DNA from 2 places in the Herbaspirillum lusitanum genome. Region 1 is predicted to be linked to the other one. Evidence: predicted binding sites of a transcription regulator. Region 1 holds the regulator's gene; the other holds the start of a gene.

Region 1 (16,248 bases):
CAGGATGATGCCGTTGAGGATAAACCACCAGATGGCACGCGGGATTTCCACCACGCGCGGGTCCGACAAAAACTGCTTCAGGTAACGCCGCACCGCACGTGCAGTCGGCGCGTCCGGCGTGCCGAGGTTGACCAGCACGACGGCAGCCTGCGCCTGCTGGCTGCCGTGGAGGTAAGGAGGTTCTTTGCGAAATGACATGGAAATCCGTGAAGGTCTGGCGTTGGCTGGATTGGCTGGAAGGAAGCGGTGCTGGCGGGGCGTTACAGCGCCAGCAGCTCGCGCGCGTGCTTGCGCGTGGTGGCGGTAATTTCCAGGCCGCCCAGCATGCGTGCGATTTCTTCCACGCGCGACTTGACGTCGAGCGCTTCGATCTGGGACACGGTCTTGCCGGCCTCGTTGCGCTTGCTGACCTGGAAGTGCTGGTTGCCTTGGCTGGCGACTTGCGGCAAGTGCGTTACGCACAAGACCTGGCGATCCTGGCCGAGGCGTTTCAACAGGCGCCCGACCACTTCGGCCACACCGCCGCCGATGCCGCTGTCGACTTCGTCGAAGATCAGGGTCGGCGTCGCGGTCGAACTCGATGCAATCACCGAAATCGCCAGGGCGATGCGCGCCAGTTCGCCGCCGGAAGCGACTTTCGCCAGCGGCCGCGGCGCTACGCCGGCGTGCCCCGCCACCAGGAATTCCACTTGCTCCACACCATACGCCGCCGGTTCGCATGCTTCCAATGCGATGGCGAAACGTCCGCCCGACATGCTCAGGTCCTGCATGGCGGCAGTGACCGCTTCGCCCAGCGCCTTGGCCGCCTTGATGCGGCCTTTCGACAATTTCTGCGCGGCGCCGGTGTAGGCGGCCTGCAGTTTTGCTTCCTGCGCACGCAAGGCATCGAGGTCGCTGGCATCGGCCAGCTGCTTCAATTCTTCCGCCAGCTTGGCGTGCTCCTGCGGCAAGTCGTCCGGCGCCACGCGGAATTTTCGCGCGGTCGAATGGATCGCTTCCAGCCGCCCTTCCACCAGCTTCAACCGCGCCGGATCAAGCTCGACCCGGCCGAGGTAATCATTGAGCGCGTAGACCGCTTCCTGCAACTGGATCTGCGCCGGCTCCAGCGCCTCCATGACCGGCTTGAGCGCGGCATCGACGTCGGTCAATTTGCCCAGTTTCTGCGTCAGCGAAGACAGCTGCGACAGGATCGGCGAGTCCGATTCGGAGATCGCGCTCAGCGCTTCCTGCGCGCCGTCGATCAGGCTGGCGGCGTGCGACAGGCGACTGTGTTCGTTGCTGATGTCGCTCCATTCGCCCGGCTTGACTGCCAGTTTTTCGAGCTCGCTGACCTGCCATTCGAGGCGCTCGCGTTCGAGGAGGACGTTCTTGGCGTTGACTTCGAATTCTTCACGCTGCTTCGCCAGCGCGCGCCAGGTTTTGTAGGCAGCGGCGACGGCTTTGGCTTCCTCCAGCAATCCCGCCTGGCTGTCCAGCAACTGGCGCTGGGCGTCTGACTTGAGCAGCGACTGATGTGCGTGCTGGCCGTGGATGTCGACCAGCAGCTCGCCGAGTTCGCGCAATTGCGTCGCGGTGGCGGCAATGCCGTTGATGAAGGCCTTGGAACGGCCGGCATTGTCGATCACGCGGCGCAGCAGCACGCCGCCGTCCTCGTCGAAAAACTCATGCGCTTCGAGCCAGGCGGCAACATCGGGACCGGCGCTGAAATCGGCCGTGATGTCGGCCTTGGCCGCGCCTTCGCGCACCACGCTGGCGTCGCCGCGACCACCCAACGCCAGCGCCAGGGCGTCGATGAGGATGGATTTGCCGGCGCCGGTTTCGCCGGTGAAGACGGAAAATCCGGGAGCGAACTCGAGTTCGATGGCATCGACGATAACGAAATCACGAATCGACAGGGTACGCAGCATGGGATGATGGACTTGGTGTTTTATCAATATCGGCAGCGTCTTTCCGTACGGAGAACCGCATGGAAAAGACACCCGAGGCGCCTATTGTACTTTTAGATAGCCCGCTTATTGCAGGCGGCCTTCAACCGACGGGTATTCGTTCCAGTGCAGCTTTTGCCGCAAGGTGTCGTAGTAGCTCCAGCCTTCCGGATGCAGGAAGGTGATCTTGTGCGCCGAGCGCCGGATCACGATGCGGTCGCCGTGCGACAGGCTGGTCAGCGACTGCATGTCGAAGTTGGCGCTGATGTCGCGGCCGTTGACGACCTGGATTGAGATCTCGCAGGAGTCCGGAATCACGATCGGCCGGTTCGACAAGGCATGCGGCGCAATCGGCACCAGCACGATGCCGTGCAGGCTCGGATGCAAAAGCGGGCCGCCGGCCGACAAGGCATAGGCGGTCGAGCCGGTCGGGGTGGCCACGATCAGACCATCGGAGCGCTGGTTGTACATGAAGCGGCCATCCACTTCCACGGTCAGTTCGACCATGCCGGAAGACGCGCCGCGCGCGACCACCACGTCATTGAAAGCGAGCGCGTTGAAAATCTGTTCGCCATCGCGAAATACCGTGGCTTCCAGCAGCGAGCGCGTTTCGACGTCGACCTTGCCGTCCAGCATGTCGGCCAATACCGGTATCATGCGGTCTAGCGAAATATCCGTCATGAAGCCCAACCGCCCCTGATTGATCCCGATCAGCGGCACGTTGAACGGCGCCAGTTGCCGTGCGATGCCGAGCATGGTGCCGTCGCCGCCGACCACGATGGCGGCATCGGCGAACTGGCCGATCTGTTCCGGCGACATGGCGTCATAGCCTTCCAGCGCGATGTTCTGCGCGGTCTCGGCTTCGAACACGATGGTATGGCCGTGCGCTTCCAGGAAGGCGGCGATATCGGAAAGGGATTGCGCGATGCCGGCGGCATGATATTTGCCGACGATTGCAATGGTTTTGGGCGTTGCCGCCTGCACGGGTAATTTGATGGGCCACATGCTGCGGATTAAAGCATAATTCGGGGCCTGTTAACAATGAATTTGCGAGTGCGAACGCGGGGCAGGTGTTGACTGCCTAGGCGCAGCGACGCGGCGTAGCGGTGCTACGGCAAGGAGCTGCAACAACGGCAGGCGACGCCTGCAGCCGTTCCCGAAGGGTTTCAGCCAGGCAGTGCGCTGGCCGCGTTGCATGGCTTGCCAGCACACTGCCTGGCTGAAACGCACCTCGCAAATTCATTGTTAACAGGCCCCCAGACTATTCCGAACCGATTTCATGAACAAAACCAACATCCAGGCAGTCCTGTTCGACCTCGACGATACGCTGTGGGCGATCGAGCCGGTGCTGCATCTTGCCGAAACCCGGCTGTACGAATGGCTGACGCAACATGCGCCCGGCGTGGTGCAACGCGAAAGCATCCTCAGCCTGCGCGCACGCCGGCAGGTGCTGGCGCAGACCAACCCGGCCTACAAGATCAACCTGTGGGCGCTGCGCCATGCGGCGCTGACCACGGTGCTGGCCGAGCATGGCGAAGACCCCGCGCTGGCGGATCCTGCCATGGAGATTTTCACCACCGGCCGCAATGCCGTCACGCCCTTCGACGACGTCGTCCCCGGCCTGCAGCAGTTGAAGCTGCGCCTGAAGCTGGGCACGGTGTCGAACGGTTTCGCCGATCTGGCGCGCATCGGCCTGGCCGAACATTTTGAAATCTCCATCGCCGCGCATCAGTTCGGCACCGCCAAACCCGACCCGGCCATCTTCCACGCCGCCTGCACTGCGCTCGGCGTCGCGCCGGAACACACTGTCTATGTCGGCGACGACCTGGCGCTGGATGTGCTGGGGGCGCAGCAAGCCGGCTTGCGCGCAGTCTGGATGAACCGCTTCCAGCGCGAGTTGCCGGCGCATGTGCGTCCCGATGCGGTATGCACCGATCTCAACGAACTGGCGTACTGGCTGGCGGCGTAATATATATGGCAGGATATTGGCACGCCTGCTTCCTGCTCGTTAGAATGAAGACATGCAACTAGATAATCGCGCTCAAACCCTGCTCAAGGCCCTGGTCGAACGGTACATCGCCGACGGCCAGCCGGTCGGCTCGCGCGCGCTCTCCAAGATTTCGGGACTGGAACTGTCGCCGGCGACCATCCGCAACGTCATGGCTGATCTCGAAGAAATGGGCTTCGTCGCCAGTCCGCACACTTCCGCCGGGCGCATTCCGACGCCGCGCGGTTACCGCGTGTTCGTCGACACGCTGCTGACGATCGAATCGATGGATGCGATTGACGAGGCCACGCTGGAAACCAAACTGCAATCACGCTCGCAGATCAACTCGCCGCAAAAAATCATTTCCAATGCGGCGCAAGTGCTGTCGTCGCTGTCGCAATTTGCCGGCGTGGTGATGACGCCCAAGCGCGAGTCGATCTTCAAGCAGATCGAATTCCTGCGCCTGTCCGAAAAACGCATCCTGCTGGTCATCGTCGGCCCCGGCGGCGATGTGCAAAACCGCCTGCTGCTGACCGAGGTCGACTACACGCCTTCGCAATTGGTGCAGGCCGCCAATTACATCAACCAGCACTATGGCGGCCTCGGCTTCGACGAGGTGCGCCTGCGCCTGCAGAACGAACTGCGCCAGTTGCGCGACGACATGACCAGCCTGATGCAGGCGGCGGTCGAAGCCGGCAGCGATGCGATGGCCGACGAATCGGACAACGTCGTTATTTCCGGCGAGCGCAATCTGCTCAGCGTCTCGGACCTGTCGTCGAACATGACCTCGCTGCGCAAGCTGTTCGACATGTTCGAGCAAAAGACCAGCCTGATGCAGTTGCTGGATGTGTCGAGCAAGGCCACCGGCGTGCAGATCTTCATCGGCGGCGAATCGCAGCTGGTGCCGATGGACGACATGAGCATCGTCACCGCGCCGTATGAAGTCAACGGCAAGATCGTCGGCACGCTGGGCGTGATCGGTCCCACCCGCATGGCTTACGAGCGCGTGATTCCCATCGTCGACATCACCGCCAAATTGCTGTCGAGCGCACTCAGCGGCAACAACAACTGAGTCCGGCTGAACAGGATTGAGGACTGCAGCGAACTGTTGCACACCGCTTACCCTTCTTTACACCCCTGGCCGCCATCATCGAAGCGGCAATAAAAAAACCATCCGGCGATGGCGGGATGGTTCTTTGCAAACTGCGTCCGGATTGAATCCGGCCGGCATGGATGCCTATTTCTTGGTCTTGCGGCAATCCTTGCAATGGCCGTACAAGGCCAGCGCATGATCGGCAATCTCGAAACCGTGCTCCTGGGCAATCTTGAGCTGGCGCTTCTCGATTTCGGCGTCGAAGAATTCCTCGACCTTGCCGCAATCCAGGCAAACCAGATGGTCATGGTGCGAGCCTTCGTTGAGTTCGAATACGGCCTTGCCGGTTTCAAAGTGATTGCGCTGCAGCAGGCCGGCTTGCTCGAACTGCGTGAGCACGCGGTAGACCGTGGCCAGACCGACGTCCAGATTGTCCGCCAGCAGCATTTTGTAGACATCTTCCGCGCTGAGGTGACGCACCTCGGTGTTTTGGAAGATTTCCAGGATTTTTAGACGCGGCAAAGTAGCCTTGAGGCCGCTGGCTTTCAGTTCGGATGGATTATTAGGCATGTTTCAGTAAAAATCAGGTTATCTGCTTTATCATATAGCGTTTTAGCACAATTGCTCAACCAATTGAAATCTTTATGCGAATGTTGCCTTCCTACCGTACTACCGCTCTGGCGCTGATCGCGCTGAGCACCCTGCTGTCCGGCTGTGCATCCAAAAAACCGGCGGAAGGCGCAGCTGCGCCCGACGCGACCGGCGTGCAGGTTTCGAAGAAGAGCAGCCTGTTCGGCTTCCTCAAGCCTTATCGCATCGATATCCAGCAGGGCAATTTCGTCTCCAAGGAGATGGTGGCGCAACTGAAGCCGGGCATGACCCGCGACCAGGTGCGTTTCGTGCTCGGCACGCCGCTGCTGGCCGACGTGTTCCATTCGGATCGCTGGGATTATGAATTCCGCCTGGCCAAGGGCAACGGTGAACTGATGAGCAGCCGCGTGTCGGTGTTCTTCAAGGACAACCTGATGGAACGCTACGAAGGCGGCAACGACTTGCCGACCGAACAGGAATATCTGTCCCTGATCGCCGGTTCCAAGAAGGGCGCCATGCCGGAACTGTCGGATACGCCGACGACCACGGCTCCGCCGTCCTCCTCCAAGTAAGCTGGCCAGTACAGCAATACCCGCAACCACAAGTACAAGTACAAGCACTATGAGCGCATTGAAAATCGCCGTCGCCGGCGCATCCGGCCGCATGGGCCGCATGCTGATCGAAGCCATCCGGAACGCCGACGACATGGTGCTGGCCGGCGCCCTGGACGTGCCGGGTTCGCCCAGCATCGGCACCGACGCGGCCTCCTTCCTCGGTAAACCAGCCAACGTCGCGATCGAATCGGACTTGGCCAAAGGCCTCGCCAACGCCGACTTCCTGATCGACTTCACGCGTCCGGAAGGCACGCTCAGGCACGCCGAATACTGCGCCGCGCATGGCGTCAAGATGATCATCGGCACCACCGGCCTGGAACAGGAAGCCAAGGACGCGATCGCCGCCGCCGCGCAAAAGACCGCGATCATGCTGGCCCCCAACATGAGCATCGGCGTCAATGTCACGCTCAAGTTGCTGGAGTTGGCCGCCAAGAGCTTCTCGCACGGCTATGACATCGAAATCATCGAAGCGCATCACCGCCACAAGGTCGACGCGCCGTCCGGCACGGCCCTGAAGATGGGTGAAGTCATCGCCGACGCCGTCGGCGTCAAGCTCGACGACGTTGCCGTCTATGCCCGCGAAGGCATCACCGGCGAACGCGATCCGTCGTCGATCGGCTTCTCCGCCATCCGTGGCGGCGACATCGTCGGCGACCACACCGTGCTGTTTGCCGGCATCGGCGAGCGCATCGAAATCACGCACAAATCCTCGAGCCGCGTCACCTACGCCCACGGCAGCCTGCGCGCCGCGCGTTTCCTGGCCGACAAGAAAACCGGCCTGTACGACATGCAGGACGTGCTCGGACTGAAGTAGTCTTCCGCCGCTGCATCTGATCAACGGATGCAGCGAATCTTTTTGCGGATGCCTACTCCAACGGATTGCCATTTATTTCTGCTCCCAACCTAGAGAACACGATATGGAACAAACCGTTGGATTCGCCCATTACTGGGCGCAAGGCGATGCCGTTTCGCATGCCGTCGCCTATGTTCTGCTGCTGATGTCCGTCGCCAGCTGGTATTACATTCTTTCCAAGACCTGGAGCTCGTGGCGCATCCGTCGCGGCAGCAATGCGCTCGAAGGCTTCTGGAAAGCGCCCACGCTGACCGACGCCATCGCCGTCATGCGCACCGTCGACAGCGAAGAAATCTTCACCCCGCTGGCGCAACGCTCATCCGAAGCCGCCGGCATTTCCTCCAAACAAAATACGCCCTCGCTCAATGCCGCCACCGATCCCGGCGAACTGATCACGCGCACGCTGCGCCGTGAAATCAACCGCGTTTCGGCCCGGCTGGAACGCGGCCTGACGCTGCTGGCTTCGGTCGGCTCGACCGCGCCGTTCGTCGGCCTGTTCGGCACCGTCTGGGGCATCTACCACGCGCTGGCGGCGGTCTCGGCCAGCGGCACGGTGCAGATCGACAAGGTCGCCGGTCCGGTCGGCGAAGCATTGATCATGACGGCGCTGGGTCTGGTGGTGGCGATTCCCGCGGTGCTGGCCTACAACGCCTTCACACGCCTGAACCGCCTGACGCTGGCTGAACTCGACGGCTTCGCGCATGACCTGCACGCTTACCTCACCACCGGCGAGCGCGTCGGCAAGGGGGAAGCATGAGTTTCGGCGGCTTCAACGACAACCACCAGGCCGGCCCGATGGCCGAAATCAACGTCACCCCGATGGTCGACGTGATGCTGGTGCTGCTGGTGATCTTCATCCTTTCGGCGCCGCTGTTCACGCATTCGCTGCAACTCGATCTGCCGACCGCAAAATCGGCGCCGGCTCCCGAGAAACCGCAAACCGTCAGCGTCGCCATCGACGCCGCCGGCAAGCTGTATTGGCAAGATCAGGCGGTCACACTGGAAGAATTGACGCGGCGCATGGCCGAGGCAGCCGGCAAGAAGCCGCAGCCCGAAGTGCAGTTGCGCGCCGACAAGGCGACCCGTTATGAAGTGATTGCCGACGTCATGTCGGCAGCGCAAAACAACGGCTTGAACAAACTCGGTTTTGTGACCGATCCGAAACCAAACACAACAAGTACAGAGAAGAAGTAATCATGGCAACAGCACGCCTGAACGGCGAACTCATCACCGACTGGGACAGCTTCCACAGCCAATGCGCGAGCGTATTCGGCTTCCCCGATTTTTACGGCAACAACATGAACGCCTGGGTCGATTGCCTGAGCTACCTGCGCGACGACGACGGCATGAGCAAATTCGTGCTCAAGGAAAACGAAGCGCTGACCATCGAAGTCCAGCACAGCGACAAGCTGCGCGCCGCCGCACCGGACATCATCGAAGAGCTGCAATTCTGCGTCGCCATGATCAACGACCGCTGCGAAGACTACGAAGAAGCCGCCACGCTGAAGCTGGCGCTGCTCTGAATCCCCCTCCGGCTCAATCGATCAACTGATCGCCGTCATAGAACGGATACGGCCCGTCGAATTCACCGACGTAAGCCGTATGACTGATCAGCCCCGTCTTGCCGCCCCACCAATGCAACTGGAATCCCGGCGGCTCCATCACGAATTGCGACGGCGCCTGCGGATCCAGATCCAGCACCACCTGATGCGACACGCCCGGACAGGTTGACGCCATCGTGCCGCCGAAGCGCGCCTGTATCGAGCGATGCAGGTGGCCGCACAGGACCCGTTCCACCTGTGGATGACGACGCACCACCGGCTCCAGCAATTGCGGATTGACAAGACCGATGTCGTCCATGTGTCCGATGCCGGTAGTGAATGGCGGATGATGCATGGCGATCACGGTCGGCCGTTGCGGCTGCTCGCCCAGCACCCGGTCCAGCCAGTCCATGCTGGTCGCCGCCAGTTCGCCTTTGCTGGAGCGCGGGATCACGGTATCGAGCGTGACGATGCGCAGCGGATGATCCTCGATCACGTATTCGATGCGCGCCGCATCGGAAGCGCTCTGCAAATAGGCATGATCCGGGAACGCCCGACGCAGTGCGCCGCGCTCGTCGTGATTGCCGGGCAACAGGTAATACGGCATCGTCAGCGGCGCCAGCAATTCGCGCAAGACCGCGTATTCATCGGCCAGGCCGAAGTCGACCAGGTCGCCCGTGAACACCACCGCATCGGGCCGCTGTTTCAGGCGGTTGACCTGCGCCACGCAGCGCCGCAGGCTCTCGGCGGTGTCGACCACACGATAGGATTTTTTACCCTGCGCCTTGATGTGCAGGTCGGAAACCTGGCACAGGATCATGAGCGCGTTTCCCCGGAAAAATATTGCACCGGCAATTGCATCACCGCGTGCTCCGGCACGCGCAGGCCGATGCGCTCGCCGGCGTGCCAGACGCCGCGTCGGCGCGTCTCGACGATCACCGGCATGTCGGCGCCGATGTCCACCAGCAAACGCGTGCGGTCGCCCATGAAAAATGTCGACATGACGTCGCCGAACATTTCCGCGCCGGCGGTATCGAGCGGCACGATCTCGACGTCTTCCGGACGGAACATCGCCGTCGCCAGTTGGTCCGCAGCCCCATTCGCTCCCCCATTCGCATTCGCCAACGGCACGATGCCGCCCGGAATCTGCAGGTGACCAACGCGCGTCACGCCGCTCACCCGATTCATGGTGCCGATGAAGTCGGCCACGAATTCCGACGCCGGGCGATAGTAGATATCCTGCGGCGTGCCGATCTGCGCGATCTTGCCGCGCTCCATCACGACGATGCGATCGCCCAGCGCCATCGCCTCGCCCTGGTCGTGCGTGACGTAGATCGCAGTGATGCCGAGTTTGCGCAGCAGTTGGTTGAGGTCGGTGCGCAAGGTTTCGCGCAGCTTGGCGTCAAGCGCCGTGAGCGGCTCATCGAGCAACAGCACGCGCGGCTCCACCGCCAGTGCGCGCGCCAGCGCCACGCGCTGCCTTTGCCCGCCCGAAAGCTGGTCGATGCGGCGATGGCCGAGGCCTTGCAGGTGCACCATGTCGAGCAGCGTATCGATCCGTTCGGCGCGTTCGGCTGCAGCCATCTTGCGGATTTTCAGACCATAGGCGATATTCTCGCCGACCGTCATGTTGGGGAACAAGGCATAGTTCTGGAATACCATGCCGACGCCGCGTTTTTCAATCGGCAGGTCGGTGACGTCATCGTCGCCGAACAGCACGCGGCCGCCGTCGTCGGGAAATTCCAGCCCGGCAATCAGCCGCAGCGTGGTGGTCTTGCCGCAGCCGGACGGCCCCAGCAGCACCAGCGTTTCGCCGGGATGGATTTCAAGGTCGATCGGCTCCAGCGCGGGTGCGCCGCTGCCGAAGGTCTTGGCGCATTGAAGCAGTCTGATGGAAAGAGAAGAGTTCATAGGCGTACGCGTGTGCGCGTGGTCTGGGTTGCCCATTGCATGGCGACCAGCAGCGGCACGATCATCAAAAGAAAAATCAGGGTATAGGCGGAACCGACTTCCAGCCGCATCGAAGCGTAGGCGTCGGCCAGTCCCACCGGCAGGGTCATGGTCAGCGGCGTATGCAGCATCCAGGTGATGTTGAACTCGCCGATCGACAAGGTCACCACCATCAGCGCACCGGCCAGGATGCCCGAGGCGGCGTTCGGGATCACCACGCCGAAGAAGCGCTGGCGCATGCCGGCGCCGAGGCTGGCGGCGGCTTCTTCCAGCACCGCCAATTGCGACGACTGCATCACCGCCAGCACCGGTCGCACCATGAACGGCAGCGTGAACAACACATGCCCGACCAGGATGAACAACAGGCTGCCGCGGAAGGCGCGATACTGGCCGTAAGCCATGATCAGCGCCAGCGAGGTCGCCAGCCCGGGCACCGCCACCGGCATCATGAGCAGCTCTTCGAACACGCGCGCCAGCCGGCTGTTGCCGCCCTGATGGCGCGCCAGCATGTAAGCCAGCGGCACGCCGACAACCAGCGTCACCGCCAGACAGGCCAGTGCAATCGCGATGGAACGCCAGATGGTCATCTGATAGGTGTCCCACACCTGAGCGACCCAGCGCAGCGTGAAGCCGCTCGACAAGCCGACGAAGAAATTGTCCGTCACGCCGGCCAGCACCGACAGCACCACCGGCACGATCAGGAAAGCGCACACCAGCAGCGTGAACGTCAGTTGCAGATAAAACCGCAGGGAGTGTTTCATTTGGTTTCCCTTCTTCATGCCGTCGCGGGGACACTGCTGCCCGACAGCGAACGCGCCAGCGCCAGGGCGATCCAGGTAATCACGCCAAGCACGATGGATAAAGCCGCCGCCATCGCGAAATTCGCGTAGCTGGTGAATTCGTTATAGATCGCCATCGGCAAGACATCAATGTTGGTGGCCAGCGTAAATGCAGTGCCGAAGGCGCCGACGCTGGTGGCGAAGCAGATCGCCCCCGACGAAATCAGGGCCGGCATCAATGCCGGCGCCACCACGTCGAAGAACACCCGCAGCGGATTGGCGCCGAGCGACCGCGCCGCTTCTTCGAGCGCAGGATCGAGCTTCTCGGCGGCGGCCATCACCGTCAGGATGACGCGCGGAATCGAGAAGTACAGATAACCGATGAACAGGCCGGCCAGCGAATACGCAAACACCAGCGACTCGCCGAACAGCTTGTCGGTCAGCGCGCCGATCAGTCCCTGGCGTCCGGCCAGCATGATCACCATGAAGCCGACCACCACGCCCGGGAATGCCAGCGGAAACGTCAGCATCGCCAGCAGCAGCGGCTTGCCGGGGAAACGATTGCGCTGCAGGAACAGGCCGACCAGCGACGAAATTACCAGCGTCGCCACCGTGACCGCGCCCGACAACAACAGCGTCGACACCAGGCTCCACAGATAATGGCGATTGGTCAGCACGGCCAGATAGGCCATTGCACCGGTCGGACCGCTGGCGCCGACACCGACCAGGCGCAGCATCGGCAACAGCCAGAACGCGGCGAACAGCGTCATGCCCGGCACGGCAAACGTCCAGACCTTGCGGCCGGGACGCTTGCGATGCAGTTGGCGCGATTGAGACAAATGCAGCGACATGCTTATTTCACTTCCGCCAGATAGCGTTCGCTGAACTGACGCTGCACCTCAGCCATCTTGCCGTAGTCGACCGGCTTGGCGCGGGCATAGTCGGCGGCCGGCAGGAAGCGGGCTTCGGCCTCCTTCGAAATCGCCGAGGCGCGCACCGGGCGCAGGTAAGCATTGGCCCAGATGGCCTGGCCTTCATTGGACAACAGGAAGTCCAGCACCTTTTTTGCGTTGGCCTGGTTCGGACCGTTCTTCACGAGGCTGACGACGTACGGCACGGTGACGCTGCCTTCGGCCGGGATCACGAACGCGACGTTGGCCTTGTCCTTGTACTTGGCGCGATAGGCGTCGAAGTCGTAGCCGAACAGGATCGGGATTTCACCCGAGATCAGACGCGCGTAGGAGGTCTGCTTCGGCACGATGGGTTGATTTTTTTGCAGCGCCTTGAAGTAGTTGATGCCGGGCGTGAAGTTGTCCAGCGTGCCGCCCAATGCCTGGTTCACGGCGACCGCGCCGACATAGCCGACGAAGGCGCTGGCCGGGTCGAGGTAGCCGATCAGGCCCTTGTATTCAGGCTTGAGCAGGTCCGCCCACGAACGCGGCACCGGCTTGCCCTTCAGTGCATCGACGTTGACCATCAGGCCCATGGTGCCGGAGTGGATCGTGGTCCAGTAGCCTTCCGGATCTTTCAGGCCTGCAGGCACGTCATTCCAGCCGGCCGGCTTGTAGGGCGTGACGATGTCGTTCTTCTTCGCTTCGATGCCGAAGGTCACGCCGACGTAGGTGAAGTCGGCGACCGGGCTGGCCTTTTCAGCCATGATCTGCGCCAGCGCCTGGCCGCTGTTCTTGTTGTCGGGCGGCACGGTGATGCCGGTCTTTTCCTTGATGATCTTGATCTGGGTAGCCCAGTCGGCCCATTCCGGAGGACAGTTGTAGCAGATGACGTTTTGCGCCGCGGCGCTGAACGAAGCAGTAAGACCTGCGAAAGCGGCGGCTGCCGCCACCGTCTGGAGAATCCGGGACAAACGTGGATGTGAGCGCATGTCGTTTCCTTTCTATTGCTGTTGATGTGAACGAGTAAAATCTAAAGAAGCGTCAGGAGAAAACCCGCACTGTGCCGCCGTTGCGGATCGTGTGCGCAAGTGTTTGCGAGACCGGACCGGCGCTGCCTTCGGCCTGTCCGATGGCGGCCACCAGCGTACGCAGGGCGACTTCGCCGATCTGTTCGGACGGCTGCACGGCGCTGGCCAGCACCGGTGACATCATCTCGCCCAGCGGGATGCCGTCGAAACCCATGACGGAGATGTCTTCCGGCACGCGCAAACCCAGTGCGCGCAGATCGCGCATCGCCGCCAGTGCGAGCAGGTCGTTGGAACAGAACAAGGCGCTCGGGCGTTGCTGCGGGTCGGCGAATGCCTGCAGATGCGCGCTGGTAAGTCCGGTATGGCGCGGCACTGCGATCGGCGCCATCGGCGCCAAGCCATGCGCGCGCATGGCGTCGAGATAGCCGTGGTAGCGCTGGATGGCGCGGTCGGACGCATTGAATTGACCGGCAAGCATCCGGATGCGTGTATGGCCGAGTGCAATCAGGTGCGCCACGGCATCATGCGCGGCGGCGCGGTTGTCGACCGAGACCGACAGGCGCGAAGCCTGCTGCGGCTGGTTGTAGGTCAATACGTAAGGAATGCCTTCACGGTCGAGCACATCCAGCGTGCCGCTGGCGCTGGCGTCGGCAACGGTCAGGATGACGCCGTCGACGCGATGGCTGAGCAAGAGGTTGACCGCCGCCGCTTCGTCTTCCTGGCGGTATTCGGTGGCCGTGAACATCACCGAGTAATCGAGCGCCCGCGCCGCCAGTTCGATGCCCTGCAGGCATTGCGCGAACACCGTGTTGGACAGCGTCGGCACCACCACGCCCACCGTACGCGAACGTCCCGCACGCAAGTTGCGGCCGTTGAAATTGGGGCGAAAACCGAGCGCGGCAATCGCCTCATTGATCTTGCCGGCCGTGTCGGAACTGACCGATTCCGGCTTGTTGAGCAGGCGCGACACCGTCGCGGTGGACACGCCGGCTTGCAGGGCGACTTGTTTGATGGAAGGCGGCACGATGATGGATGGCTGGTTGGCGAAGATGGGATCGCATGAAAACGATTACATCGTGCCAGCGCATTGTTACCGGCCTATGACCATCCAAACAATTTCGTATTACATCAGCGCGCTACTTCCGTATTTAAATAGAAATATTGCAATTCATTAACGCGCTATTTTTGAGAGTTTTCTTATATAAATCCGAGGAACTTTGCTTCAGAATAGTCTTGCCGTCTGCGCACCATCCCGCCTGCAGACTGCTTTTCCAGAGAGGCTTCATGAGACCCCCTTTCCGCCCCCTTGCGTTTTCTGCCTTTGCATCCCTGCTATTGAGCGCAGCCGCAGGCGTCCACGCCGCCGATACCGCAGAACTGGTGGTCAAGGGCACGATCCGCCCTTCCGCCTGCCTGGCCAGCTTTCCCGGCAACAGCGTGATCGATTTCGGCACCATCAAATCGGATCCGCACCTGAAAGAACGCTTCAAGGACCTGCCTTCGCAGCGCGTGGACATGCGCATTTCCTGCGACGGCCCCACCAAGATCGCCGTCAAGGCGGTCGACAATCGCGAAGCCACGCGTGAGAAGGATATTCCCGGCATCGACGCCGGCGACAACTTCGGCCTGGGCCTGTATCGCGGCAAAAGCATCGGCGGCTATGCCGTGCGCTTCGGCACGGCAGTCGCGGACGGCCAATCGGTCGGCATTCTGGGTCGCCCCAACGGCAGCGCCGCCTGGCGCAGCAGCCCCCTGCGCGGCCTGCGCCAGGACGGCAGCCAGATATCGTTTGGCGCCGGCAACACGCCGGTGGCCTTCAGCGAACTGGTCGCCGGCCTCGACATCAGCGCCAAACTGAGCCGCGTGGCCTACCAGTTGCTGGCCGACGACATCCAGCTGGACGGTTCGATCAGCATTGAGATGCTTTATCTCTGAATCAGCCCGCCGGATCCCCGACGCCGCTCCGGCTTCAAGTGGGGCGGTTTTTTATTTCCCTCGTGCAATTCATGGTCGGATTGACATCGACACAGAACTAGGTCTCCCCTCTGGCGAGCCGGTATAATGCCGGGTTTCGATCTTTCCTTTGCCTCAACCCGACATGCAAGATAAATACAGCCCAGCAGAAGTAGAACAATCCGCGCAACAACACTGGATCGCGACCGACGCGTACAAGACCGTCGAGCACGCCAAGGACAAGCACGGCCGCGACAAGAAGAAGTTCTATGCCTGCTCCATGCTGCCTTACCCATCGGGCAAGCTGCACATGGGCCACGTCCGCAATTACACGATCAACGACGTGATGTATCGCTACCTGCGCATGAGCGGCTACAACGTGCTCATGCCGATGGGCTGGGATGCCTTCGGCATGCCTGCGGAAAACGCGGCGATGGCCAACGGCGTGCCGCCGGCGCAATGGACTTACTCGAACATCGAGTACATGAAGAAGCAGATGGCCTCGATGGGCCTGGCGATCGACTGGTCGCGCGAGATGACGGCCTGCTCGCCCGAGTATTACAAGTGGAACCAGTGGATGTTCCTGAAGATGCTCGAGAAGGGCATCATCTACAAGAAGACCGGCACCGTGAACTGGGATCCGATCGACCAGACCGTGCTGGCCAACGAACAGGTCATCGACGGCAAAGGCTGGCGCTCGGGCGCGGTCATCGAGAAGCGTGAAATCCCGATGTACTACGCCAAGATCACCGACTACGCCGACGAGCTGCTGGAACACGTCGAAACCAAATTGCCGGGCTGGCCGGAACGCGTGCGCCTGATGCAGGCCAACTGGATCGGCAAGTCGACCGGCGTGCGTTTCGCCTTCCCGCATGACATTAAAGACGACGGCAAGCTGATCAACGACGGCAAGCTGTGGGTCTTCACCACGCGCGCCGACACCGTCATGGGCGTGACCTTCTGCGCCGTGGCGCCGGAACATGCGCTGGCAAGCTTCGCCGCGAAGAACAATCCTGCGCTGCAAGACTTCATCGCCGAATG
Region 2 (16,248 bases), on a different contig from region 1:
GTCGCGCGTGGTGGCGCCGGTCGCGGCGTAGGTTTTTTCCTTCAGCCAGACCTGGCGGCCGCCTGCCAGCACTTCCCAGCGTTCGCCGAACTGCACGCGGTCGGTGAACAGCATCGCCTGCTGGCGGCTGTCCAGGTTACGGTACGAGGCCGGGATATCGGCGCCCGACGGCGCCAGGGGCGCAGCGGCCGGGCTGTAGATGTTGCCGGTGCCGACCGGGATAGAAATGCCGTCCGACTTGTCGATCACGCGGCGCGACATGGTCAGGCCCAGCGTCAGGCCGTGCCTGAGGGCGCCCATGTTGAACTTGCCTTGCACGACCGCTTGCGCCTCGTCGTTGCGACGGGTGTCGTCCGGGCTGCGATAGTCGTACACGTCGTAGTCGCCGTTGGCCGCGAAGGTCGGCGAGAACACGGTGGCGACATTGCTGCCGTAAGGGAAGGCCAGGTAGTCGTCGATCACCGCGCGGCTGCGACCGGCCGTGATGTAGCCGCGCCAATTGTCGTTGAATTCCAGGTCGAAGCGGGTATTGAAGTTGAGCGAATCGATGCGCACCGGTTGCACCCAAGGCTGCGGCGACAGCATCGTCTTCGGCGAGACGCCGGACGGCACCGTGGTGCCGCCCAGCAGCTGATAGCCGGCGACCGATTTCTGCGCCTTCTTCTGATATTCGATGTTGAAGGCGAGACGCGCTTTCGAGCTGATGTCCCACGCCGCCGCCAGCGAGGCGAAGTCGCGATAGCCGTTGCTGTAGTCGACGTAGGAATTGATGTCTTCGTGCGCGGCGTTGACGCGCAGGCCGAATTGTTTATGCTCGCCGAACAGCACGCCCAGGTCGGTCGACAGGTAGCGCGAACCGTTGGAGTCGGTGCCGAGCATGACCGAGCGCACGTCGGCCGGACGCTTGGTCACGTAATTGACCAGGCCGCCGGCGTTGAGCACGCCGCCTTGCAGGCCGGCCAGGCCCTTGATGATTTCGACCTGTTCCTTGTTTTCCAGCGCGATGTTCTGTTCGCCGACCGCCGACAGGCCGTTGATGCGATAACCGCTCGCCAGATCCAGCGGAAAGCCGCGCACGCTGATATTTTCGTAGTAACCGACCGGCGCATAGTTTTCGCCGATGCTGGCGTCGTTCTTGATGACGTCGCTGAGCAGGCGCGCCTGCTGGTCTTTCAGTTGCGCTTCGGTGATCACCGAGACCGAGGCCGGCGTGTCCAGCAGGGGCGTTTCGCCGAAGCCGGCAATGCCCGATGTACGTGCGCGATAAACGTCGGTGCGCGTCGCTTCGGCGCTGACGTTGATGGCCGGCAGCGTGCCGGCGTCAGTGCCTTCTTCGGCGAAGGCAGCAGGCGCGACGCTGGCCAGCGTCAGGGAAATGGCGAGGGGAGAGAAGCGTTTCATCGGTCTTGCGGTCGGTTTCTGAGTGGAGCGTGTAGCGCGGGGGGAGAGTCTGGCCGCTTATTTTGCGCGCGCGGTGCGCACGGCACGGGCCAGGTCGATCACCGACATGGCGTAGAAATAGCTGCGGTTGTACTGCGTGATCGCAAAGAAATTATTAGTCGCCAGCCAATGGTCAGTCGGCGCATCGCCGTTCTGCAGGTCGACCAGCCCGAAGCGCAGGCCGGCCGGCAGTTCGCTGCCGGAGACCACGCCTGCGGCACGCAATTCGTCGGGGCTGAACTTGGCTTCCAGGCCCTGGTTGATCAGGTTGTCGATCTTGCCGGCGTCGGTGACGGTGGCGGGGAACACGGTCGGTTCGCCGCGCTGCCAGCCGTGGATCTTGAGGAAATTGGCGACGCTGCCGATGGCGTCGACCGGCGAGCTGCGCAGGTCGATCTTGCCGTTGCCGTCGAAATCGACGGCGTACTGGCGGATGCTGCTCGGCATGAATTGCGGCCAACCGATGGCGCCGGCGTAGGAGCCCAGCAACGAGAACGGATCGATGTTGGATTCGCGCGCGAACAGCAGCGTGTTTTCCAGCTCGCCGCGGAAGAACGCCATGCGGGCGTCGCGGTTGGCGGTCTTGGGATAATCGAAGGCCAGCGTGGTGATGGCGTCGAGCACGCGGAAGTTGCCGGTGTTGCGACCGTAAACGGTCTCCACGCCGATGATGCCGACGATGATTTCGGCCGGCACGCCGTATTGCGCTTCGGCGCGCGACAGGGCCAGTTCATGCTCGTTCCAGAAGTCGACGCCGGCGTTGATGCGTTTCGGTTCGACGAAGCGCGCGCGATAGGCTTGCCAGTTCTTCGGTTTGCCGCTCGGCGCAGGCTTGATCAGCTGGATCGCGGTGTCGATGTAGCGGGCCTTGTTGAACAGCGCTTGCAGTGCTGCCTTGTCGAAGCCGTTGCGGGCGACCATGTCGTCGATGAAATCGTTGACTTCCTTCCACTGGCTGAAATTGGCGAACTCGCCGTCATCGGCCGGGGCGGCTTTCTTTTTCGGCTTGGCTTGCCTGGCGTTTTTGGCTTTCGTGTTGCTGCTTTTGCTCTTGTCCGTCTGGTTCTTGCGGGTCGTCGATTCCGCATGGACCGCCGCAGGGATCAGGCAGGCAAGGGAGAGAGCGGACAGGCCGAGCAGGCGAAGCAAACGAAGGCAGGGTTTCATTGACATGGATGGCGCAGCGCTGCGCGTAAATTAACTCGGTAAGGTGGCTGACAGCCAAGTCGGCCAGTATACATGATCGGCCGGGCGGTCCGGCCGCCGCCCACTCTGCCCCGATCGCTTGGATGTACACTAGCGGGACAGGTCACAGATGCCACGAGACACTCCCGCACGGGAAGAACAAAGCAAAGATAACAATGACGACTGCTTTTTATACGCATGCCGACTGCCAGCGCCACGAGATGGGCGACTGGCATCCGGAGACGCCGCTGCGCCTTCAGGCCATCGAGGATCAACTGATCACCAGCCGCATCGACCAGTTCCTGGAACGACGCGATGCGCCGCTGGCTGACGTCGCCGACATCGAGCGCGTGCACACCGCCAACGCGGTGGCGCTGATCCGCGACAATGCCGGGGCACTTGCTCTGGCGCAGGACAACCTCGCTCACTATCCGCTGGACGGCGACACATCGATCAACCGGTACAGCTGGAACGCCGCCTTGCGTGCGGCCGGCGCTGCCGTCGCCGCGACCGACGCGGTGATCGCCGGCGAGCTGGAAAACGCCTTCTGCTCGGTGCGTCCTCCCGGACATCACGCCACGCCGACCACGCCGATGGGTTTTTGCCTATTCAACAACGTCGCCATCGCGGCACGCCACGCCATCGACGTTCATGGTCTGGAGCGCGTGGCCATCGTCGACTTCGACGTGCATCACGGCAACGGCACCGAGGCGGCATTCAAACATGATCCGCGCGTGCTGATGGTGAGTTTCTTCCAGCATCCGTTCTATCCGTTCAGCGGAGCCGATCCGGCCGAGCCGCACATCCTCAACGAGCCGTTGCCGGCGTATACCGCGGGCAACGTGGTGCGCCAGCTGGTGACCGACAAGTGGCTGCCGGCTTTGCATGCACACCAGCCGCAGATGATCTTCATCTCGGCCGGCTTCGACGCCCATCGCGAAGACGACATGGGGCAGATGGCGCTGGTGGAGGCCGACTACGCCTGGATGACGAAGCAGATCATGGACGTGGCGCGACAGCACGCGCGCGGCCGCATCGTGAGTTGCCTGGAGGGCGGTTACAACCTGTCGGCTTTGGGCCGCAGCGTGGTGGCCCATCTCAAGGTGCTGGCCGACCTCGACTGAGTCAGGCTAGCGCTTCCAGACGATCGTAAGCGGCAACAATGGCGTCGGCCACGGCGCGCACGCGGGCGGTGCGGTTGAGGTCGCTGTGCAGCACCAGCCACATGTCGTACGGTTCGGCGCGCTCGGGCCAGAGCCGCACCAGTTGCGGCACCGTGTCGGCCATGTAGGTCGGCAACTCGCCGATGCCCAATCCCGCCGCCACCGCTTCGAGCAGCATCAATCCCGAACTCACTTCCATCGCCACGCGTGCATTGGCGGTCGATTCGCCGCAGATGGTGTCGATCTGCGACGCATAGATCGCACGCTGGTAAATCACCACGTCATGTCCCGCCAGCGCGGTGCCCGGTTGCGGCAGGCCGTGCTTCTTGATGTAGCTCCTGGAGGCGTACAGGCCGAGCGCCAGTCGCTTCAGGTGGCGTGAAATCAGATCGGGACTGGTCGGGCGCAGGCTGCGCACGGCCAGGTCGGCTTCGCGCCGGGTCAGGTTGGAGACTTGCGTCGAGGTCGTCAGCACCACCCGGATTGCCGGATGATCGGCCGCCAGTTGCTGCATGGCCGGCATCAATACATGCTTGGCCATGGTGTCGGTGGCGGCGATGCGCACCACGCCGCACAGGCGCTCGTCGATGCCTTGCATCTGGCGTTGCAACTGGTCGGCGGCCGTTTCCATCTTCTCGACCGCAGACACGGCCAGATCGCCTGCGGGCGTCGCCACATAGCCGGCCGGCGTGCGCAGGAACAGCCGTGCTCCCAGCGATTTCTCCATCGCGTTGAGGCGGCGGCCGACCGTGGCCTGGTCGATCTGCAATTGTTCGGCGGCGCCGCGCAGGGTGCCGGCGCGCTGTATCGCCAGAAAAATACGGGCGTTGTCCCAATCCATGATGGCTTCCTGCAAGGTAATTGTTGATGCAAATTTGCATCAGAGTGCCGAGATTATGCTTATTTATTGCATTGCGCAAGAAGCTTAGAATGGCATCCTTGCTCGCATTCCCTTTGGATTCCCGGGGGATTGCCGGGTGGCAACCCTATCGAAAGAGAAGTGCTTCCATGTCTACACAATGTCCTGCGCCGGCCGGCGCAATCACTGCGATTCCACACAAGACTGATGCTCATGTCGGCTTGCTGCCGCTGGTGACACTGGCCATCGGCTTCGTCATGGCGATGCTCGACGTCACCGTGGTCAACGTCGGCTTGTCGTCGATTGAAAAAAGCCTGGCCACGCCGCTCAGCATGCTGGTCTGGATCGTCGACGGCTATACGCTGAGCTTCGCCGCCATGCTGCTGGTCGGCGGCGCGCTGGCCGATCGCTACGGCGCCAAGAATATCTACCTGCTCGGCCTGGTGCTGTTCGTGGTCGCTTCGCTGCTGTGCGGCGCCGCGCCCAACGGCGGCATGCTGGTTGCCGCGCGCCTGTTGCAAGGCCTGGGTGCAGCGTTCTTCATGCCGAGTTCGCTGAGCCTGCTGACCCATGTCTATGAAGACGACCGCGTGCGCGCCCGCATGCTGGGCGTCTGGTCGGCCACGGTCGGCGGCGCGGCGGCGGTCGGCCCGCTGGTCGGCGGCATCCTGATCCATTCGTTCGGCTGGCGCAGCGTCTTCCTGATCAACGTGCCGGTCGGCCTGCTCGGCCTGTACATGGCGGTCAAGATGATTCCGTCGGTGGAGCGGCACGTGCGCGCGTTGACCATCGCCAGCCATTTCCTCGGCGTGCTGATGCTGGCGGCCTTGAGTTTCGTGCTGATTGAAGGACCGGTCTACGGCTGGACATCGCTGCCCATCGCGACCGCCGTGGTGGTGACGATGCTGGCGTTCGGCACGCTGGTGCAGCGCGAGCGCAGCGGTTCGGCGCCGCTGCTGCCGCGTGCGCTGTTCGCCACGCCGCAGTTCGCGGCCGCCAACGGCATCGGCTTCCTGATCAACTTCGGCGTCTACGGACAGTTCTTTTTCCTGGCGCTGTTCCTGCAGCAGGCGCGCGGCGCCGATGCGCTGCAGACCGGTTTGCAGATGCTGCCAATGATGGCGGTGATCTTCATCGGCAACCTGAACTCAGGCCGCATGACGGCGCGTTTCGGACCGCGTTTGCCGCTGCGCCTGGGCCTGACGGTCGGCGCGGTGTTTTCTGCGGTGCAGATCGGGCTGACGCCGGAGACGCCTTACTGGATGCTGGCGGTGGCCGGCGCGCTCGCCAACCTCGGCATCAGCACCGCCATCCCGGCCATGACTACCGCCGTGATGCAGGTGGCCGGCAAGGGCCACGCCAACAGCGCCGCCGCCGCGCTCAACGCCAATCGCCAGATCGGCGCGCTGGTCGGCGTGGCGCTGATGGGCGCGATCCTGCACAGCTTCGGCAACTGGATTACGCGCATCGTGCTGGCCTACGGCGTGGTGGCCATCGTCTACGCGCTGGCGCTGGTGCTGGTGTTGCGTTACGTCAATGCACGCTCGGCGGCGAGTACGGCCGCGGCCGTTCCGGCCGGGGAGTAAGTTACTGAGCAAGTACGGAGCAAGTTGCGGAATAAGTCGCCGAACAGGAGGAATCGGCACCTTCGCCGACCTTCTTTTTAGGGGCAAACGGGCCGCAGGCCGTAAAATAGCGGCTTATTTTGCAAAAAGAAGAATTCCGCATGTCTATTCAATGGTTCCCAGGTCACATGAACGCCGCCCGCAAGAAGGCGGCGGAGGCGATGGAAAAGGTCGACCTGGTCATCGAGGTGGTGGATGCCCGCCTGCCGCAGGCCAGCTGCAATCCCATGATCGAGCAGATCCGCCTGTTTCGCCAGCGGCCCTGCCTGAAGATCCTCAACAAGAGCGACCTCGCCGATCCGGGCGTCACACAAGCCTGGATCGCGCACTACAACAGCCAGAAGAACGTCAACGCCGTCGCGCTCAGCTGCAAGAAGCCGAGCGACGTCGCCAAGGTGCCCAAGCTGGCGCTGGCGCTGGCGCCGCATCGCGGCACGCCGCTCAAGCCCTTGCGCATGATGATCATGGGCATTCCCAACGTCGGCAAGTCGACGCTGATGAATGCGCTGCTCAAGAAGCGCGTGGCCGCCGTCGGCGACGAGCCGGCCGTGACCAAGACGCAGCAGCGTCTTTACCTCGGCAACAACATGGTGCTGATCGACACGCCCGGCATGCTGTGGCCGAAGATCCAGCATCCCAGCGACGGCCTGATGCTGGCTGCCAGCCACGCGATCGGCAGCAACGCGCTGATCGAGGAAGAGGTAGCGACTTTCCTCGCCGACGAACTGCTCAAGCGTTATCCGCACCTGCTGGCGGCGCGTTACGGTTTCAAGACCGACGGCATGGATGGCGTGGCGGTGGTGGAAGGGGTCGCCATCAAGCGCGGCTTCCGCCTCAAGGGCGGCGACTTCGACTTTGAAAAGGCGGCGCATACTTTCCTGCAGGATTATCGCACCGGCGCGCTCGGACAAATCACGCTGGAGACGCCCGCCACGCGCGCCGCCTTGCTGGCCAATTACCAGGCCGAGCTGGCGATCGCAGCAGCGGAAGAAGCCGCGGAACTGGCGGCCATCGCCGCCGAGGAAGCGGAAAAGAATCGCGGCCGCCCCGAATGACGGAGCGGAGGGCGGGCAGCGAAACGGCTTGCGTGTGCGGTATGTGCTGAACTGCTGAACTGCCGGCGCGACGGCGCAGACATGCAAACAAAAAGGGCGGGACCTCGTGGAGGTCCCGCCCTTTTTTTTGCCGTGCCGGCGGTCGCCGGTGCGGCAGCGGCTATCGCCGGATTACCAGGAAGTGACGACCGAGTTCTTGTACTTCTCGATCACGAACTTCTTGATTTCCGGGCTGTGGTAAGCCTTGACCAGCTTGGCGACCCAAGGCTTGTCCTTGTCTTCGACGCGCACGGCGATGACGTTGACGTAAGGGCCCTTGGCGGCTTCGATGGCGATGCCGTCCTTGGTTGGCGACAGGCCTGCGGATTCAGCGAAGTTGCCGTTGATGGCGGCGGCGTCGAAGTCATCCAGCGAGCGTGGCAGTTGCGCCGCGTCCAGTTCGATGATCTTGACCTTCTTCGGATTGTCGACGATGTCCAGCGGCGTCGCCTTCAGGCCGGCATCGGCCTTCAGCTTGAGCACGCCTTGCGCCTGCAGCAACAGCAGTGCGCGGCCGCCATTGGTAGGGTCGTTAGGGATACCGACGCGGGCGCCGTTCTTCAGGTCGTTGAGCGACTTGATCTTCTTCGAGTACACGCCCATCGGGAAGGTGATGGTGGTGCCGACGCTGACCAGTTTGTAGCCGCGGTCCTTGACTTGCGCATCCAGGTACGGTTGGTGCTGGTAGCTGTTGGCATCCAGATCGCCGGCGGACAGGGCCGCGTTCGGCTGGATGTAATCGCTGAATTCAACGATCTGCAGCTTCAGGCCGTCTTTCTCGGCGATCTTTTTGACTTGTTCCAGAATTTCAGCGTGCGGGCCGCCGGTGGCGCCGATCTTGATCGGCTTGTCTTGCGCCAGGACCGGTGCGGACACCAGGCCTGCAACCACGCCCAGACCTGCGAAAAATTGGATTAATTGACGACGATTCATTGTTTCCCTCTCTCTTCGATAGCAGCAGCGGATAGCTGCATTATTTTTTACGCCTGGACCTGTTCTTAACGATGGCTCAGACGACGTACCAGGACATCGCCCAGTGTTTGCACCAATTGCACAAATACGATCAGGATCAGCACCACCGCCAGCATTACTTCCGGCAGGAAACGCTGGTAGCCGTAGCGGATGCCGAGGTCGCCCAGGCCGCCGCCGCCGATCGCGCCGGCCATGGCGGAATAGCCGACCAGGCTGACGAAGGTGATCGTAAGACCCGCGACGATACCAGCAAACGCTTCAGGCACCAATACCTTGTAAATGATTTGCCAGGTGGTCGCGCCCATGGCTTGCGCGGCTTCGACCAGGCCGTGGTCGACTTCGCGCAAGGCGGTCTCGACCAGGCGCGCGATGAACGGCGCCGAAGCGATGGTCAGCGGCACGATCGCTGCGGCGGTGCCGATCGAGGTGCCGACGAAGAAGCGCGTGAACGGGATCACGGCGACCAGCAAAATGATGAAGGGAGTCGAACGCACGGCGTTGACCAGCAGGCCGGCGATGCGGTTGAAGGCGACATTGGGCAGGATGCCCTTGCGTTCGGTCAGGTGCAGCGCGATGCCCAGCGGCACGCCGAAGACGGCGCCGAGCAGGCCGGAGATGCCGACCATCATCAGCGTTTCGCCGAACGAGCTGATGAAGAGATCAATCAGTTCAGATGACATGGTTCAGCTCCTCCACCACGACGCCTTGCGCACGCAGGTAATCCATTGCATTGGTAATGTTCTCGGCGGTGCCGTTGGCGAGGATCGCCAGCGAACCGAAGGCCTGGCCCTGGATCTCGTCGATCTGGCCGTGCAGGATGTTGAAGTCCAGGTTGAAGCGGCGCACCGCTTCCGACAGATGCGGCTGGTCCACGCCCGAGCCGGTGAAGGCGAAGCGGAACAGGTGATCCGTACCCGAACCTGCTTCGGTATTGGCCAGACGCGCGCGCAGACGCTCCAGCACGCCCTTGGGTAGTTCGTGGGCGATCACGTCGCCGATCAGGGCGCGCGTGACTTCATGTTTCGGTTCGCGGAACACGTCCAGCACTTCGCCCTGTTCGATGACCTCGCCGGCTTCCATCACGGCGACGCGGTCGCAGATCACCTTGATGACTTCCATCTGGTGCGTGATCAGGACGATGGTCAGCCCCAGTTCCTTGTTGATCTTGCGCAGCAGCTCGAGAATCGAGCGCGTGGTTTCCGGATCGAGCGCCGAGGTGGCTTCGTCCGACAGCAATACCTTGGGATCGTTGGCCAGGGCGCGGGCGATGCCGACGCGCTGCTTCTGGCCGCCGGAGATTTGCGCGGGGTAGCGATCCTTCAGCGCGGTCAGGCCCACCAGTTCCAGCAGCGGTTCGACCTTTTTGGCGATCTCGGCCTTGGACAGGCCGGCCAGTTCCAGCGGCAGCGCGATGTTGTTGTAGACGGTGCGCGACGACAGCAGGTTGAAGTGCTGGAAGATCATGCCGATGTGGCGACGCGCATCGCGCAGGTCGTCGGCCGACAGCGTGGTCATGTCCTTGCCGTCGAGGATGATCTTGCCTTCGGTCGGGCGATTGAGCAGGTTGATGGTGCGCACCAGCGTGCTCTTGCCGGCGCCGCTGCGGCCGATGATGCCGAAGACTTCGCCCTTGCGGATGGACAGGTCGACGTTGCGTACCGCATCAACCGTGCCGCTGCCGTTGGGGAAGCGTTGGGTGACCCCCTGAATTTCGATCATATTGCTTTCGATGTTGCTTGATTGTTGCTTCAAGAAAAAGGCAGCAGGGCGGCTAAATAACCAGCCTGCTGCCGATATTTTTATATAGAGCCGTGATTTTATGAGGATTTCGTTGCAGGCGGAACTACATTTTGCATATTCCCTAATGAGAAAAAGGCATAACCAAGCGCTTTTTGGCGCGAATTGCAATGAAGAATGCCGGCTGTTTCATTTCCGATAAGCAGCAAGTCCCCCCTGCATGTTTGCGCCAATGCGACTAAGATAGCCGTCCCGGCCCGGAAGGAAACCATCGATGGCATACGTCTACATAACCATGAACTCGCCCGTCGGCGAGCTGACCCTGGTCGGCCGCGGCGAGCGGCTGGCGGCGATCCTGTGGGAAAACGACAAGCCCACGCGCGTGCGGCTGGGTGAGATGAGCGCCGACCCCGCCAGCCCGGTGCTGCTGGAGACTGAACGCCAGCTCAACGAATACTTCGCGGGCAAGCGCAAACAGTTTGAAGTCCCGCTGGATTTCACCGGCACCGATTTCCAGAAGCGGGTATGGGCGGCGCTGCTGACCATCCCGTTCGGCGAAACCCGCAGCTACAGCGAAATCGCCGTGCAACTGGGCGACATCAAGGCGGTGCGTGCAGTCGGCGCAGCCAACGGCAAGAATCCCATCTCCATCATCGCCCCCTGTCATCGCGTGATCGGCGCCTCGGGCGAACTGACCGGTTTCGCCGGCGGACTCAAGGCCAAGGAGTTGTTGCTCACGCTGGAGGGCGCGCATGCCTTGCACAACAAGCCCGGCACCGCCGTCCCGCAAAAGCGCCGCAGCAAGCTGCCGGATCCGAACCAGGGTTTGCTGTTCGCGGAGTGATCCGAGGTCTGAGTAGCAGAGGGCAGCAGAGCAGACGCAAACGCTGCGCACAATGAAAAAGGCCTCGATCGCTCGAGGCCTTTTCTTTTGCTGCGTGCTACGTATAGCCGTGTGGAAAGCGTGCTTTCCGGTGCGCCCGCATTCCGGAGAATGCAGGCGCAGCCGAATTACATCATGCCGTCCATACCGCCCATGCCGCCCATACCACCCATGCCGCCTGGCATACCGCCAGCCGACTTGTCTTCTGGCTGCTCAGCGATCATCGCTTCGGTAGTCAGGATCAGGGCGGCGACCGAAGCAGCATTTTGCAATGCCGAACGGGTAACCTTGGTCGGATCCAGAATGCCCAGTGCAATCATGTCGCCATAAGTGCCGTCAGCAGCGTTGTAACCGTAGTTGCCTTGGCCTGCCAACACTGCGTTGACCACAACCGATGGCTCGTCGCCGGCGTTGAACACGATTTGGCGCAGTGGCTCTTCGATCGCGCGCAGCACGATCTTGATGCCGGCTTCCTGGTCAGGATTGTCGCCCTTCAAGTCCTTGATGTTGGCGCGTGCGCGCAGGAATGCCACGCCGCCGCCAGGAACGACGCCTTCTTCAACTGCTGCGCGGGTAGCGTGCAGAGCATCTTCAACGCGTGCTTTCTTTTCCTTCATTTCGACTTCGGTAGCCGCGCCGACCTTGATCAGTGCAACGCCGCCTGCCAGCTTGGCAACGCGTTCTTGCAGCTTTTCACGATCGTAGTCGGAAGTCGCTTCTTCGATTTGCGCGCGGATTTGCTTGACGCGCGATTCGATAGCGATGGCTTCGCCGTTACCGTCGATGATGGTGGTGTTTTCCTTGCTGATTTCGATGCGCTTGGCTTGGCCCAGTTCAGCCAGAGTGGCTTTTTCCAGAGTCAGGCCGACTTCTTCAGCGATCACTTGACCGCCGGTCAGGATAGCGATGTCTTCCAGCATTGCCTTGCGACGGTCGCCGAAGCCAGGAGCCTTGACGGCGGCAGTCTTCAGGATGCCGCGGATGTTGTTCACCACCAGAGTTGCCAGTGCTTCGCCTTCGACATCTTCAGCGATGATCAGCAGTGGACGGCCGGCCTTGGCGACTTGTTCCAGGATCGGCAGCAGGTCACGGATGTTCGAAACCTTCTTGTCGAACAGCAGGACGAATGGGTTTTCCAGCGCAACAACTTGCTTCTCTTGGTTGTTGATGAAGTAGGGGGACAGGTAGCCGCGGTCGAATTGCATACCTTCGACGATGTCCAGTTCGTTTTCCAGCGACTTGCCGTCTTCCACGGTGATGACGCCTTCTTTGCCGACCTTGTCCATTGCCTTGGCAATGATGTCGCCGATGTCGGAATCGGAGTTAGCCGAGATCGAACCGACTTGGGCGATTTCCTTGCTGGTGGTGGTTGGCTTCGACAGTGTCTTGATTTCGGAAACGATGGCGACAACAGCTTTGTCGATGCCGCGCTTCAGATCAGTCGGGTTGAAACCGGCGGCAACGTACTTGAAGCCTTCGCGAACGATCGCTTGAGCCAGCACGGTCGCGGTAGTGGTGCCATCGCCTGCGTTGTCGGAAGTCTTGGAAGCAACTTCCTTAACCAGTTGCGCGCCCATGTTTTCCAGCTTGTCTTTCAGTTCGATTTCTTTCGCAACCGAAACGCCGTCCTTGGTGACGGTAGGGGCACCGAAGCTGCGCTCCAGAACCACGTTGCGGCCCTTCGGACCCAGGGTTACCTTGACTGCGTTAGCCAGGATGTTGACGCCATTGACGATTTTTGCACGTGCGTCATCGCCGAAAATTACTTGTTTTGCTGCCATGTTGGATTCTCCAAAATTCGTTTATGAATTGCTGAATTGCGTTTGAATCGGCTCGATCAGCTCCGATCAGACTTGTTCGCTGCCGGCGCAGGACGATTTACGTCGCGCCGCGGCAGCGGACGTCGATTACTTTTCGACGACGGCGAACAGGTCTTCTTCACGCATGACCAGCAGTTCCTGGCCGTCGATCTTCACGGCTTGGCCGGAGTACTTACCGAACAGAACGCGGTCGCCGACCTTGACTGCCAGCGGACGGACCTTGCCATCGTCCAGGATCTTGCCGTTGCCGACAGCCAGGATTTCGCCTTGGTCTGGCTTTTCAGTTGCTGCGTCAGGCAGCACGATACCGGATGCGGTCTTGGTTTCTTGGTCGAGACGCTTGACGATAACGCGATCGTGCAAAGGACGAAGGCTCATGAAAACTCCTTAAAATTCAATAAGTTATAAATAATGCGGCGTTGGCTGCAAAGTGTACTTAAGCCCTGCAGCAAGAACTCCGTGCCACATCGGAAAAGTGGGTAGGCCAGAAAAGAAGCTGTTAGCACTCTCCCCTGACGAGTGCTAAGTATAGGGGCGGGATGGGGGTTTTTCAAGGGCAGGGATGATTTAAGTCGCGCGGAGTCGCGTAATTGTCGGAATTCGTTTAAGTCTGAACTGTTGTTGTCGATTAAGCATGATCCCCTCGGGCGGCTCAAATGGCGAGGGCAATTCTGCGGGGAAAATCAACAAACGAAACGAATAAATACGCGCGGAGGTAGCCGGCCTCAAAGCCGTTCTCTGTTTTTCTCTGTTTTCTCTGTTTACCAATGACAAAGTCCCGCCTGTCGGCGAGACTTTGTCGTTCCAGCTTGGTTCGGGATCAGTTGACCGTGTTACGGCGACGCACTCAAACCAGCTTGCCCACCGCCGCCTCCAGTTGCGTCCATGCCTCTTCACCAAACTTGTTTTTCCATTCCTTGTAGAAGCCGCTTTGTTGCAGCACCTGGCGGAATTGTGCAGTGGCCGGTTTGGAAAAAATCAAGCCTTTGGCAGCCAGTTCTTGTTGCAGGTCGGCCGCCATTTTTTCGCTGTCGGCGCGCTGATTGACACCCGCTGCATTGAAGTTCCTGGTGATGATGTCTTGCAGCGCCACCGGCACTGCGGCGAAGGAACGTTTGTTGGCCAGCAGCCAGTAACCATCCCAGGCATGACTGGTCATCGCACAATATTTCTGTACTTCATACAGTTTGGCAGTGGTGATGATCGGGAAAGGATTTTCCTGACCATCCACGATGCGGGTCTGCAGTGCACTGTACAACTCGTTGAAGTTGATCGGCGTCGGCGCTGCCTTCAGCGATTTGAACAAGGACAACAACAAGGGGCTGACCGGCACCCGGATTTTCATGTTCGCCAGTTCAGCCGGCGTGTTGATCGGTTTGTTCGACGTGATATGGCGGAAACCGTTGTCCCACACCTTGTCGAATACGTGCAGATTGGTTTTCTCGATATGCGAACGAATGTATTTGCCGAGATCGCCATCCATCGCTTTCCACACTGCGGGGTAATCGTGAAAGGCAAAACCAACACTGTTGAGCGAAGCCATCGGCACCAGATTGGCCAGAATCACGCCAGGCAAGGTCAGGAACTCGACGCTGCCGGAGCGCACCTGGCTGAGCAGATCGGTATCCGAACCCAACTGGCCATTCGGGAACACCCTGATGTCGACCTTGCCGCCGGTTTCCGCCTTGGTTTTTTCGGCAGCTTCGCTGAGGCGGATATAAATCGGATGGGTGACCGGAACGTTGGTCGCCACCTTGTAGTTGAACACGGCAGTTTGCGCGCGCACGCTGGTGGCGCCGACGGCGGCGATGCCGACTGCCGAGGCGGCGGCTTTCAAAACGGTACGGCGAGTGATTTGCATGTCTGTCTCCATGATTTTTATTTGAATACGGCGCGATGATCCGGCCAGATGCTGCGCTAGACGCAGCGCGCCGTCAGGCCGCCATCGACGATGATGCTGGTGCCATTGACGTAGCGGGCTTCGTCGGATGCCAGAAACAGTGCGGCATATGCGGTGTCCCAGGCATCTCCCATCTTGCCGGTGGGGGAGATTTTGTCGCGTTGGGCAATCATCGAATCGACATTGCCGCCATACGTCTTGGTCAGCGGTTCGCGAATCAAGGGCGTGTTCATCAGGCCCGGCAACACGCAATTGGCACGGATGCCTTGTGCCGCGTATTCCACGGCAATGTTGGAGGTCATGCTGATCAATGCCGCCTTGGCGGCGCTGTAGGCCAGATAGGGGAAACCGATCCAGCGCAGGCCGGCAATCGAACCGATGTTGACGATGGCGCCGGCGTTGCGTGCCGCCATATACGGCAGCACATGTTTGCAGGTCAGAAAAATGCTGGTCTGATTGACCGCGATGACACGGTCCCAGCTTTCCTCCGAAGTCTCGACCGGACCACCGGTTTCGACAATGCCGACATTGTTGTGCAACACATCGATCTGGCCGTAGGTCGCCATGCAGGCGGCGGCCATTTCGCGAATATCGTCGCTGCTGGCGACATCGGCCCGGAAAGCGGTGCACTCCCCGCCTTCACTGCGAATGATGGCTGCGGTTTCCTGCGCAGCTTCAATACGAAAATCGACCGCGAATATCCTGGCTCCTTCACGTGCATACAGCACCGCTGCAGCTTTGCCGTTGCCCCAGCCTGGCCCGGATGAGCCGGCGCCTATGACAATGGCGACCTTTCCTTTCATGCGTTCAGACATGATTTCCCTCAATGATGTACGGAGATGTACGGAATATCGGGGCCCGGAACATGCGGCGCGGGAGTTGCGGTTCCCGCCTGCATGAGCCAGGCTCCGTCGGAAGCAGGCTGCGGCTCAGGCTGCCAGGGCAGACTTGGCGGGCGCCGCCGCAGCACGTTCGGCATACTCTTTGAGAATATTGGCGCTGCTCGCGTGCAGCGGCGTGAAGTCCTGATGCGCAATGAAATCCGGCCGTGTCGGTTTGGTGATCGCATTCGATACTGCCGACAGCGTCAGATAAACGATACGGCGCGGATACGGAGTGATGTTGCCGGCCGAGCCGTGCACCATATTTGCGTGGAACATCAATACACCGCCGGCCTTGCCGGTCGGGGTGACGATGCCATTGCGATCGACCATCTCGGTAACGGTCTTCTTGTCCAGCGTCCACAAGGGATAGGAAGTGGTTTCCGTATCGTGCGCAGATTCCAGCGCGCCGGCCTTGTGACTGCGCGGCACCACCATTAGCGGGCCGTTGATCGGCATCACTTCATCCAGGAATACCGCGATGTTCATGGCGCGCGGTTCCGGCATGCCGTCATCCTTGTGCCACGTCGGAAAATCCTGATGCCATTGCCAGACTTCACCGGTAAAAGCGGCTTTGGCATTGATCTTGAATTGATGGATGTACACCTCTTCGTTGAACAACTGCGCCACCGGCGCTACCAGGCGTTCGTCCGCGGCCAGCAGTTTGCAGGCTTCGTTGTATTGATGGC

The links. The regulator HrcA, encoded in region 1, represses chaperone genes, less so after heat shock. The targets are predictions, from matches to a motif close to TTAGCACTCNNNNNNNNNGAGTGCTAA.
Region 2: the regulator HrcA is predicted to act here: its motif matches at 13,278-13,304, upstream of groES (co-chaperone GroES).

What each region holds. Positions count from the first base shown of each region.
Region 1 is NZ_QXFG01000005.1:186,374-202,621, reverse strand. It holds gene hemH (ferrochelatase) at 1-198, opposite strand, end outside; gene recN (DNA repair protein RecN) at 261-1,907, opposite strand; gene DXT88_RS05115 (NAD kinase) at 2,013-2,930, opposite strand; gene DXT88_RS05110 (HAD family hydrolase) at 3,205-3,894, shown strand; gene hrcA (heat-inducible transcriptional repressor HrcA) at 3,947-4,984, shown strand; gene fur (ferric iron uptake transcriptional regulator) at 5,150-5,575, opposite strand; gene DXT88_RS05095 (outer membrane protein assembly factor BamE) at 5,656-6,168, shown strand; gene dapB (4-hydroxy-tetrahydrodipicolinate reductase) at 6,218-7,024, shown strand; gene DXT88_RS05085 (MotA/TolQ/ExbB proton channel family protein) at 7,128-7,820, shown strand; gene DXT88_RS05080 (ExbD/TolR family protein) at 7,817-8,257, shown strand; gene DXT88_RS05075 (barstar family protein) at 8,260-8,586, shown strand; gene DXT88_RS05070 (phosphodiesterase) at 8,600-9,424, opposite strand; gene DXT88_RS23440 (ABC transporter ATP-binding protein) at 9,421-10,515, opposite strand; gene DXT88_RS05055 (ABC transporter permease) at 10,512-11,315, opposite strand; gene DXT88_RS05050 (ABC transporter permease) at 11,330-12,184, opposite strand; gene DXT88_RS05045 (ABC transporter substrate-binding protein) at 12,187-13,215, opposite strand; gene DXT88_RS05040 (LacI family DNA-binding transcriptional regulator) at 13,268-14,278, opposite strand; gene DXT88_RS05035 (DUF1120 domain-containing protein) at 14,590-15,189, shown strand; gene leuS (leucine--tRNA ligase) at 15,353-16,248, shown strand, end outside.
Region 2 is NZ_QXFG01000003.1:384,666-400,913, forward strand. It holds gene DXT88_RS03040 (TonB-dependent siderophore receptor) at 1-1,401, opposite strand, end outside; gene mltB (lytic murein transglycosylase B) at 1,459-2,613, opposite strand; gene DXT88_RS03050 (histone deacetylase family protein) at 2,802-3,749, shown strand; gene DXT88_RS03055 (LysR family transcriptional regulator) at 3,751-4,629, opposite strand; gene DXT88_RS03060 (MFS transporter) at 4,797-6,233, shown strand; gene ylqF (ribosome biogenesis GTPase YlqF) at 6,374-7,327, shown strand; gene DXT88_RS03070 (MetQ/NlpA family ABC transporter substrate-binding protein) at 7,499-8,299, opposite strand; gene DXT88_RS03075 (methionine ABC transporter permease) at 8,365-9,018, opposite strand; gene DXT88_RS03080 (methionine ABC transporter ATP-binding protein) at 9,008-10,057, opposite strand; gene DXT88_RS03085 (methylated-DNA--[protein]-cysteine S-methyltransferase) at 10,350-10,919, shown strand; gene groL (chaperonin GroEL) at 11,087-12,739, opposite strand; gene groES (co-chaperone GroES) at 12,866-13,156, opposite strand; gene DXT88_RS03100 (TRAP transporter substrate-binding protein) at 13,626-14,639, opposite strand; gene DXT88_RS03105 (SDR family NAD(P)-dependent oxidoreductase) at 14,696-15,493, opposite strand; gene DXT88_RS03110 (phytanoyl-CoA dioxygenase family protein) at 15,608-16,248, opposite strand, start outside.